3 regions of the Pseudomonas sp. DTU12.1 genome follow, and region 3 is predicted to be linked to each of the others. Evidence: riboswitches for the same ligand, from Rfam matches in the RefSeq annotation. Region 3 holds a riboswitch; each other region holds the start of a gene.
What was found. A riboswitch is a leader RNA that binds a small molecule or an ion and turns the genes downstream of it on or off. The one in region 3 is predicted to bind cobalamin.
Positions count from the first base shown of each region.

Region 1: it holds a riboswitch for cobalamin, as region 3 does, so the genes downstream of both, cobO (cob(I)yrinic acid a,c-diamide adenosyltransferase) here and GDV60_RS10725 (TonB-dependent siderophore receptor) in region 3, are expected to answer to the same signal.
Region 2: it holds a riboswitch for cobalamin, as region 3 does, so the genes downstream of both, cobW (cobalamin biosynthesis protein CobW) here and GDV60_RS10725 (TonB-dependent siderophore receptor) in region 3, are expected to answer to the same signal.

Region 1 covers NZ_CP045254.1:1,837,099-1,840,372, forward strand. Annotated here, with positions in the region: gene GDV60_RS08130 (sorbosone dehydrogenase family protein) at 1-732, opposite strand, end outside; cobalamin riboswitch at 832-1,080, shown strand; gene cobO (cob(I)yrinic acid a,c-diamide adenosyltransferase) at 1,160-1,771, shown strand; gene GDV60_RS08140 (cobyrinate a,c-diamide synthase) at 1,768-3,150, shown strand; gene bluB (5,6-dimethylbenzimidazole synthase) at 3,147-3,274, shown strand, end outside.
Region 2 covers NZ_CP045254.1:3,284,777-3,288,050, forward strand. Annotated here, with positions in the region: gene cobN (cobaltochelatase subunit CobN) at 1-293, opposite strand, end outside; gene cobW (cobalamin biosynthesis protein CobW) at 297-1,358, opposite strand; cobalamin riboswitch at 1,451-1,653, opposite strand; gene GDV60_RS26570 (hypothetical protein) at 1,875-2,339, shown strand; gene GDV60_RS26575 (hypothetical protein) at 2,818-3,274, shown strand, end outside.
Region 3 covers NZ_CP045254.1:2,449,205-2,452,478, forward strand. Annotated here, with positions in the region: gene GDV60_RS10725 (TonB-dependent siderophore receptor) at 1-1,743, opposite strand, end outside; cobalamin riboswitch at 1,835-2,040, opposite strand; gene GDV60_RS10730 (histidine phosphatase family protein) at 2,143-2,694, shown strand; gene cobF (precorrin-6A synthase (deacetylating)) at 2,742-3,274, shown strand, end outside.

The DNA of each region.
Region 1 (3,274 bases), 610 kb from region 3:
GACTTCCCAGATCGCAGCGCGGCCCTGTTCGGCTTCCAGGCCGTTTTCGCCGACGTTGCTGTTAGAGCCGACGCTCACATACAACTTGCTGCCATCCTTGCTGGCCACCACGTTCTTCGTCCAGTGGTGGTTCAGCGGGCCGCCCGGTAGGTCGATGACCTTGGTGCCTGGCGCCTTGATCGCGGTTTCCCCCGGTTGATAAGGGAAGCGCAGCAGCTTGTCCGAATCGGCCACATACAGATCGTTGCCCACCAGGGTCATGCCAAAGGGCGAGTTGAGGTTTTCCAGGAAGACCGTGCGGGTTTCTGCCACGCCATCATGGTCGGCATCGCGCAGCAGGGTGATGCGGTTAGGGCTGGGCACACCCGCGCCGGCGCGGCCCATGACCTTTTCCATGACCCAGCCGCGAATGCCCTTGGAGTCATCCGGCTTGGGCGGCGCGTTGGTCTCGGCCACCAGCACGTCGCCATTGGGCAATACATACAGCCAGCGCGGGTGGTCCAGGCCTTCCGCGAAGGCGCCGACCTGGGTACCCGCGGCGGCCTGGGGCTTGGCGCCATCGGGCCAGCCAACGGCCGGGGCGATGTTGACAGTGGGGATCAGGGTTTTGTTTGGTTCCGGCAGCTTGGGCGAAGGCCCGGTGCCGTCGGACACCTGCAACGTTGAGCTTTCCCCGCAGGCGGCGAGTGCGCCTGCGGCCATGATCAGTACGGCGAGTCGGGTCTTGTGCATGTTTTTCTCCTCAATGCCTGTAGTCATAGAGGTACGGCCCGTGGCGATGGTTCAAGTGCGCGGCCGGCTTTAATTGACGCTGTACCCCCAACCCACTAACCTTCGCCGCTTGTTTCAGGTGCTCTGTGGCGTACGCGTCGATCGAGTGAAACAGGGAAGCCGGTGAGGGCGCGCACTTTTCTACAGTGCGGCCACGATCCCGGCGCTGCCCCCGCAACGGTAAATGAGTCAAGACGCTGCTTTTGCCACTGTATCGCGTGCGATATGGGAAGGCGCATCGTCGGCCCGCCCTGCTCAACAGGGCGCCACTCATGAGCCCGGAGACCGGCCTGATTCATCCAACAGCATCACGGTGGGCGATGCTTGGCTTCATAGAAATTGTCTTTTCCTGCCCGCCGTTTTTGTCCAGCCCCAACGGAGAGCTGCCATGACTGATTCCCCTGATCGTGACGAACGCCACCTGGCGCGCATGCTGCGCAAAAAAGCGGTGATTGATGAGCGCATTGCCAATTCACCGAATGAATGCGGTTTGCTGCTGGTATTGACCGGCAATGGCAAAGGCAAGAGCAGTTCGGCGTTTGGCATGCTGGCCCGCGCCATGGGGCACGGCATGCAATGCGGCGTAGTGCAGTTCATCAAGGGCCGTAACAGCACCGGTGAAGAACTGTTCTTCCGCCGTTTCCCCGAGCAGGTGCGGTTTCATGTGATGGGCGAGGGCTTCACCTGGGAAACCCAGGACCGCCAGCGCGATATCGCCGCCGCCGAAGCGGCCTGGCAAGTCTCCCGGGAAATGTTGCAGGACCCGTCCATCGGCCTGGTGGTGCTGGATGAGCTGAACATCGCGCTCAAGCACGGCTACCTCGACCTGGACCAAGTGTTGAGCGACCTGCAAGCCCGGCCACCGATGCAGCACGTGCTGGTCACCGGTCGTGGCGCCAAGCCAGAACTGATTGAAATGGCCGACACCGTGACCGAAATGGGCATGCTCAAGCACGCGTTCCAGGCCGGTATCAAGGCACAGAAAGGCATCGAACTTTGAATCAGCCGCGCCATTGCCCAGCCGTACTGATCGCCGCACCGGCGTCAGGCCAGGGCAAAACCACTGTCACCGCCGCCCTGGCCCGTTTGCACCGCAACCTGGGGCGCAAGGTCCGGGTATTCAAATGCGGCCCGGACTTTCTCGACCCGATGATCCATGAGCGCGCCAGTGGCGCGCCGGTCTATCAATTGGACATGTGGATGGTGGGCGAGCAGGAAAGTCGCCGTTTGTTGTGGGAAGCCGCGGGGGAGGCGGACCTGATCCTGATCGAGGGCGTGATGGGGCTGTTTGACGGCACCCCCTCCAGCGCCGACCTGGCGCGCCACTTTGGCGTGCCGGTACTGGCGGTGATCGACGGCACCGCCATGGCCCAGACCTTTGGCGCCCTGGCGCTGGGGCTGGCGCGTTACCAGGCGGACCTGCCGTTCGCCGGGGTCCTGGCCAACCGCGTCGGGACCGTGCGCCATGCGCAATTGCTTGAAGGCAGCCTGACCGAAGGCCTGCGTTGGTACGGTGCACTGTCCCGGGAAACCGGGATCGAGTTGCCCAGCCGCCACCTGGGCCTGGTGCAGGCCAGCGAGTTGAACGACCTGGACCTGCGCCTGGATGCGGCCGCCGAAGCCCTGGCCGGCAGTTGCGAGGTAGCGCTGCCACCGCCGGTGGAGTTCGCCGCACCCGAGCTGATCGAGGCCGAACCTTTGCTGGCCGGGGTGCGGATTGCCGTGGCCCGTGATGAAGCCTTCGCGTTCACCTATGGCGCGAGCCTCGACTTGCTGCGGGCGATGGGCGCCGAGTTGCGCTTCTTTTCGCCGATCCATGACCAACTGTTGCCCGATGCCGATAGCCTCTATCTGCCTGGTGGTTACCCCGAGCTGCATCATCAGGCGTTGTCGCAAAACACCGCGATGCTGCAGGCGATCCGTGGCCATCACGCCGCCGGCAAGCCGTTGTTGGCCGAATGTGGCGGCATGCTCTATTTGCTAGACTCATTGACCGATGTCGAGGGCACTCGCGCCGAACTGCTGGGGCTGTTGCAAGGCGATGCGGTCATGCAGAAACGCCTGGCGGCCCTGGCCCTGCAAACGGTGGAATTGCCGGAAGGCGTGCTGCGCGGCCATACCTATCATCACTCCCTGACCAGCACGCAATGGCAGCCGATTGCCCGTGGCATGAGCCCCAATGGCGGGCGCGGTGCCGAGGCGGTGTATCGCCAGGGGCGGATGACGGCCTCCTATGTGCACTTTTATTTCCCGTCGAACCCGGCTGCGGTGGCTGCGCTGTTTGCGCCCGAGCGGGACGCCGCTATCGCCGGCAAGCCAGCTCCCACAGGGGATTGCATTGCAACTGTAGGAGCGGGCTTGCCCGCGATAGGGCCATGACCGACAACGCCTTCCCCGCAGCCGAGCGCCAGGCCATCTACCGCGCCATCGCCGAACGCCGCGACATGCGCCACTTCAGCGGCGGCACCGTGGCCCCCGAACTGCTCCAGCGCCTGCTGCACGC
Region 2 (3,274 bases), 840 kb from region 3:
TGGATACCGTAGCGCCAATAGCCAATGCCACCATGCAGGGATATCAGGATGACCTTGGCGTGACGCAGCACCTCGTCCACATACAGGTCCACCGACGCGTGGTTCTGCACCTGCATCGGGTTGGCCAGGCGCAGGCTCGGATAGTCATCGGGCAGTTGCTGGGCCGCTTCGGCCAGCAGCGCCAGGCTGGAATCACCGCTGCACAGGATCACCAACTCGGCGGGAGTCTGTCCAAGGTCGGCGATGTTGTCATCGGAGACGAAACCGCCGGGCTGGGTCCTGAGCAGATGCATGGGTTAAACGCTGAGGGCGGCGCGCAATTGCGCTTCGAGGCCCGCTGCATCCAGGTCCTGGCCGATCAGCACCAGGCGCGTGATGCGCGCTTCGTCAGCGCTCCAGGCACGGTCGAAGTGTTTGTCGAAACGCGTGCCCACGCCCTGGATCAGCAATCGCATCGGCTTGTTTGGAATCGCTGCGAAGCCTTTGACACGCAGGATGCCGTGCTGCACCACCAATTGGGTCAAGGCATCGAGCAGCAGTGCTTCGTCAGCCTGTGGCAGGTCGATGGAGATGGAATCAAAAGCATCGTGATCGTGATCGTCTTCACCTTCGTGGTGATGATCGTGATGGCTGTGGCGCCCGTCGATATGCTCCTCGGAGCCGGCACCCAAGCCGATCAACACGTCCAGGGGCAGGCGACCACTGCTGGCTTCGACGATTTTCACCGCTGGAGGCAGCTCTTCGGCCACTTCCAGGCGCACGCGGGCCAGGTCTTCGGCGCTGATCAGGTCGGTTTTGTTGAGGATCACCAGGTCGGCGCTGGCCAGTTGATCGGCAAACAGTTCGTGCAGCGGCGATTCGTGGTCCAGGTTGGGATCCAGTTTGCGCTGGGCGTCGACCTGATCCGGGAAGGCGGCGAAGGTGCCAGCCGCCACGGCTGGGCTGTCGACCACGGTAATCACCGCGTCAACCGTGCAGGCGCTGCGAATTTCCGGCCACTGAAAAGCCTGCACCAGCGGCTTTGGCAGGGCCAGGCCGGATGTTTCGATGAGGATATGGTCCAGATCGCCACGACGCGCGACCAGTTCACGCATCACCGGGAAGAACTCTTCCTGGACGGTGCAGCACAGGCAGCCGTTAGCCAGCTCATACACACGGCCGTTGGCCTCTTCTTCGGTGCAACCAATGGAACACTGCTTGAGGATCTCGCCGTCGATACCCAGCTCACCGAACTCGTTGACGATCACGGCGATACGGCGGCCCTGGGCGTTATCCAGCATATGACGCAGCAAGGTGGTTTTGCCCGAGCCGAGAAAGCCAGTGACGATAGTAACGGGGAGTTTGGCCAGTGTTTTCATTGGATGCCCTTTGGGGCGGGCATACGGGACGACTGGCCCTGCGGCGACGCGCAGGCGCTGGATTCGTCACCGGATCACCCCGCCCGGTTGAAATGGAAAATCGGTTGCGAGGCAGGTCTCCTGGCTTGGGGCTTGCCGGCCTGGAGGCTGGCGCTGGCTGCGCCTTCCCGCCGGATACAGGCAGTGGCGTGGCAGTCAGATAAACCCTTTACAGTTGCGGGGGCAGCCGCGGCATCGACCGCGTTCCCTTCTTAGCTTCGGCCTGGGCCGAAGAACCTCGAAGGTGCAAGGCTACGCAGTGCGAGAGGACGGGTCAATGTCGGCAAACCCAGATCAATTTTTACCCCACGGCACTCTGAGAAAAAACCTGTATCACTCTGCAGGCCTCGGCGGGGAACAAGTTTGAATGGGGCGCCACACATTTACCGATTCATGCATTTGCAGCCCTGTTGGCATTGCTCACAGGAGTCCATCTGCGGTGAACGCCCTATACAGCAGTGAATTCGAGGATCTGTCATGACACTTTCAATATCTCAGCCCCACAATCTCTACTCTCCGCCGATCGCACCGGGCAACAACCAAGGGGCGGCTGAAGCCAGCGGTAACAGTCGCACAACCCGTGCAACGCCAGAGGAATCACGCCCAACACGTTCTCCCTCGTCCTATAACAACAAGCGTCTGCTGCAAGAGGTAAAGAAACACTTTAGGGAGTACGCAGCGGGGGCCGATGACAAATACGTCAACTTTAATGAGCTAAAAGAAGCTGCCGGCCACCGTCCAAGCACTAGAACATTTTCTGCCCAAGCATCAGCAGTTGCGGATGAGCTGCTCAAACGCAGTCGCCTACTTAACGAGTTGGATATTGGCGTTGGGTTTACTTGGGATGGACGGGGCTTGAAAGATCAAAGGTTTGATCATGACAACCTTGATCACATGATCGGACGGTTGCCTGACAGGGTCAAATTCAAGTGGCGATCCTAAGGATAAACCTGTTGAAACAAGCACCTATACTCACCAACCATCGGTACGTCTGACGGTACTGCGATCAAAACCTCAGCCAGCGTTCAAGGTGTTTGAGGCACATCCCTCACACATGCTCTCCAGCGCCTTGTTTCGGGTGCCCTTGATTGGGTGAAACGGGAAACCGGTAAGCCGTAGTTGCGGGGGCAGCCACGGCATCGACCGCGTTCCCTTCTTAGCTTCGACCGGGGCCTAAGAACCTCGAGGGTGCAAGGCTACGCGTGCGAGAGGACGGGTCAATGTCGGCAAACCCAGATCAATTTTTACCCCACGGCACTCTGGGAAAAAACCTGTATCACTCTGCAGGCCTCGGCGGGGAACAAGTTTGAATGGGGCGCCACACAGTCACCGATTCATGCATTTGCAGCCCTGTTGGCATTGCTCACAGGAGTCCATCTGCGGTGAGCGCCCAATACAGCAACAAACTCGAGGTTCTGTCATGACTATTTCAATGTTTCAGCCCAACAGCCTTCACTCGCTGCCAATCACGCAGGGCAAAGACAGCAATCAACCCCCGCCCTCCAAAACTGACACTGCTCAGAACCAATGGGCAGACGACACCAGTGGCGCCAGCCGAACAACGCGAGCGACGCCGGGGGCATCATCTCAAGCAGACTATCCATCGTCCTACAGCGACAGGCGCCTACTCAAGGAGGTGAAGAAGCATTTTAGACAGTACGCAGCGGGAGATGGTGACAGGTACGTTAACTTTAATGAATTGAAGGAAGCCGCCGGCCAGCAGCCGACCAGTAGAACCTTTACTACGCACGCGTCAGCAGTGGCCAAGGAACTTCTCAACCGTCCTAGCCTGCTTGACGAACTGGATATAGGGGTTGGCTCTACTTGGAGGGAGCCAGGGTTGAAAGACCAAAGGTTCGATCATGACAACCTGGACT
Region 3 (3,274 bases):
GCTGGTCACATCGTGGATATAGCGGATGGCCGCGCCGACGCCCCACAGGCGATTCTGCGATTCGAACCCCACCCGCGAGCGGGCGAAGAAGCTCGGCACATCGTTGATGGTGACCCCGGTGCGCGACTCGGTCAGGTTGCGGGTCATGTCCGCCTGCAGGCTCCACTGATCGTTGAGCGCCAACTTGGCATCGGCTTCGAAGCCGCGCACCTGGATCTGGCCCTGGCCGTTGACCCACTGGATGTCGTCGAGGGTGATCAGGTCGGTGATCTTGCGCTTGAACAGGGTCACGCTGGTGCTGAACTCGCGGTCGGCCAGCAGGCCCTTGTAGTCCAGGCCCAGCTCGGCGTTGCGGCTTTTCTCCGGCTTGAGGTTGCGGTTGCCGATCTCGTCGCCGGGTTCGTTGACGAACAGTTGCTCGGCATTCGGCAGCTTGTAGGCCGTACCGTACTGGCCGCGCAGGGCCCAGTTGGCGTTGAGGTCGTAGAGCGAGGTGAGCATGCCGACCGTGGCGCTGTCGCCGCCGCTCATGGTTTCGTGGCGCACGCCGAGGCTCGGATGCCAGTCGGGCAGGGCGTCGATCTGCGGGCGCAACTGGGTGTAAACGGCGTGGGCTTCGGCCTTGTTATTGTCGATGACCAGCACATCGTCCTGGCCCTTGAACCACTGGTTATCGGTACCGAATACCAGCATATGGCCGCCTGCAAGCTCGGCCTTGCCCTCGGCCTGCACGCCCCAGTCGGTAAAACCCCAGTAGTCGTTGTGATTGCGCATCACGGTGCCGCCGTTGGCGGTGTTGTTGACCCGTGAGTAGCGGGTATCCCAGTCGTTGATATGGCCCTTGACGAAGTAGCTCAGCCGCTCGTTGATGCTCTGTTCGAAGGTCGCCGTGGCAATCTGCTGCACGCGGTCGTTGGTGGTCTTGCGGTTGTTGGTGGCGCCGGCGAAGTCCAGGTTGGCATCGGTGTACTGGTAAAACAGCTCCAGGCGCGAGTCATCGCCAAAAGACTGGATGGCCTTGGCGCCGAGTGTGGTGACTTCGTAGGAGCGTTTCTTGTCGGTGACGTTGCTCATGTCGCGGTTACGAAAGGGCTGGTAGCCCTCGGACACGTTATGGCTGACATAGGCCAGCAAACCCAGGTCGCCCAGGCCATTGCTGAAAATCCGCTCGGCCCGGGCATCGCCGGTGGTGCCGCCAAAGGTATCGACGCCCAGGTTGGTTTCGCCGGATACGTCGCGCGTCTGCGGGCTGCGGGTGACGATGTTGATGACCCCCGCCACGGCCTGGGTGCCGAACAACAGGCTCTGGCCGCCCTTGAGCACTTCGATGCGTTCCACGGCGTTGGCCGGCAAGGTATCCAGGTACAGGCCACCGTACAGGCGGTTGTTCAGGCGTACGCCGTCGAGCAGGATCAGGGTGTCGTCATTGCGCCCGCCCAACAGGGAATAGGTGCCGTAGTCGAACGGGCCGTTTTTCGGGGCCACGTAGAAACCGGGGATGAACATCTGCATCGCCCGCGTGATATCTGCGCTGGGGCCGGCGCGTTCGATCTGTTGGCGGGTGACAATTTCGACCTTGCTGCCGTACTGGGCCATGTCGGCCACGGTGGTGGATTCCACCGATGGCGCGGAAACGGTCTGTGCCTTGAGTTCCAGGGCACTATTGTCAGCGAGTAGCAGGGGACTGAACAGACAACCCAACAGCAAGGTTGGGCCAGAAGTGACGCCGCGTTGAAAAATCATAGTCTTCTCGAAAAGTATCTTCGCAGAAGCACGCAGGAGAAGGTATCGAGCACACGCCAATACCGGCCCATGCCCGCCCACCGCAGGATTTTGCCAAACAGAAATTCCAGGCCGGTCTCCGGGCTCACGCGTATCGAACCCTTCACCTTCCCATGGCGTTCTGGCCACAGTGGTGTGTCGAAGGGGTCACGCGTATACCGTTGCGGGGGCAGCACCGGACTTGCTCGATCGAGCGTACCGGTTTCCCGTTTCACCCCATGCACGGCGGCATGAGGCACCTGAAACAGGCCGGCATCTGAACATTCCCGCGACCGTTGGTCAACTTATCCAGTGGTCGAACCGGTGGGTCTGGATCGTTGTAATATGTTTGCTTCGCTTGATCACCAGAGCCGCACGTCCATGCAGAGCACCCGATTGACGCTGATTTGCCATGGTGCGACCCGCGCGCAAAAGCTTGGGCATTTCGCCCTTGATGAAGCCCTGGAAACGCCGCCGTCGCCCTTGAGGCTGGCCGCACGTTTCAAAAAAGCGCCACGCCTGTTATGCGGGCCTGAGACCAGGGCCCGGCAAACGGCGACGCTGTTCGGTCAGCACGCCACGATTGATGACGGGTTGCGCGATATGGACGTGGGCCATTGGCGCGGTCGGGATATCAATGACATCGACCGCGACGAACTGACGACCTGGCTGACCGACAGCACCAGCGCGCCTCACCGTGGTGAGTCCGTGACGCAGTTGTGCGAGCGCGTCAGCCAGTGGCTGCAACGCGTCGCAGAGCAGCCCGGCCATGTGATGGCGGTTACGCATCCGGCGGTGGTTCGTGCCGCTTTGCTTCATGTCATGCAGGCACCCATCGCTATGTTTTACCTGATTGATGTGGAGCCGCTGTCTTCTACCGAGCTGCGTTTCAACAACGTCTGGCGTCTGCGCCTGGAAACGCACGAGACCTGAGTGGCGCGAACATGGCAAAATCCCGGCCCCGCACTGAGAACACCTTCATGAAAAAGATCCTGATCATCGGCATTGGCGCCGGCAACCCCGACTACATCACGATGCAGGCGGTGAAGGCGCTTAACCGTACCGACGTGTTTTTCCTGATGGACAAGGGCCAGAGCAAGGACAAACTGATCGACCTGCGCCGGGAGATCTGCCAGACCTACATCGACGCCGGGCATGCCTACCGCTTTGTCGAAGCCGACTGCCCCGAGCGTGTGCGTGGCGAGATCGACTACACCACGGCTGTGCAGGATCTGAACCGCGACAAGCAACAGACCTTCGAGCGGATGATCAACGAACAAATGGCCGACGGCGAAGTGGGGGCCTTCCTGGCCTGGGGCGACCCGGCGTTGTACGACAGCACCATCCGCATCCTGCAGGCGATTCTGGCCAGTGGCAGCTGTACGTTTGAGTTCGAGGTCATCCCCGGGATCACCAGCGTCCAGGCCCTGGCGGCCCAGCATAAAGTGCCGCTGAACCGCATCGGCCGTTCCATCGAGATCACCACCGGGCGTCGGCTTGCGGCGGGGCAGGT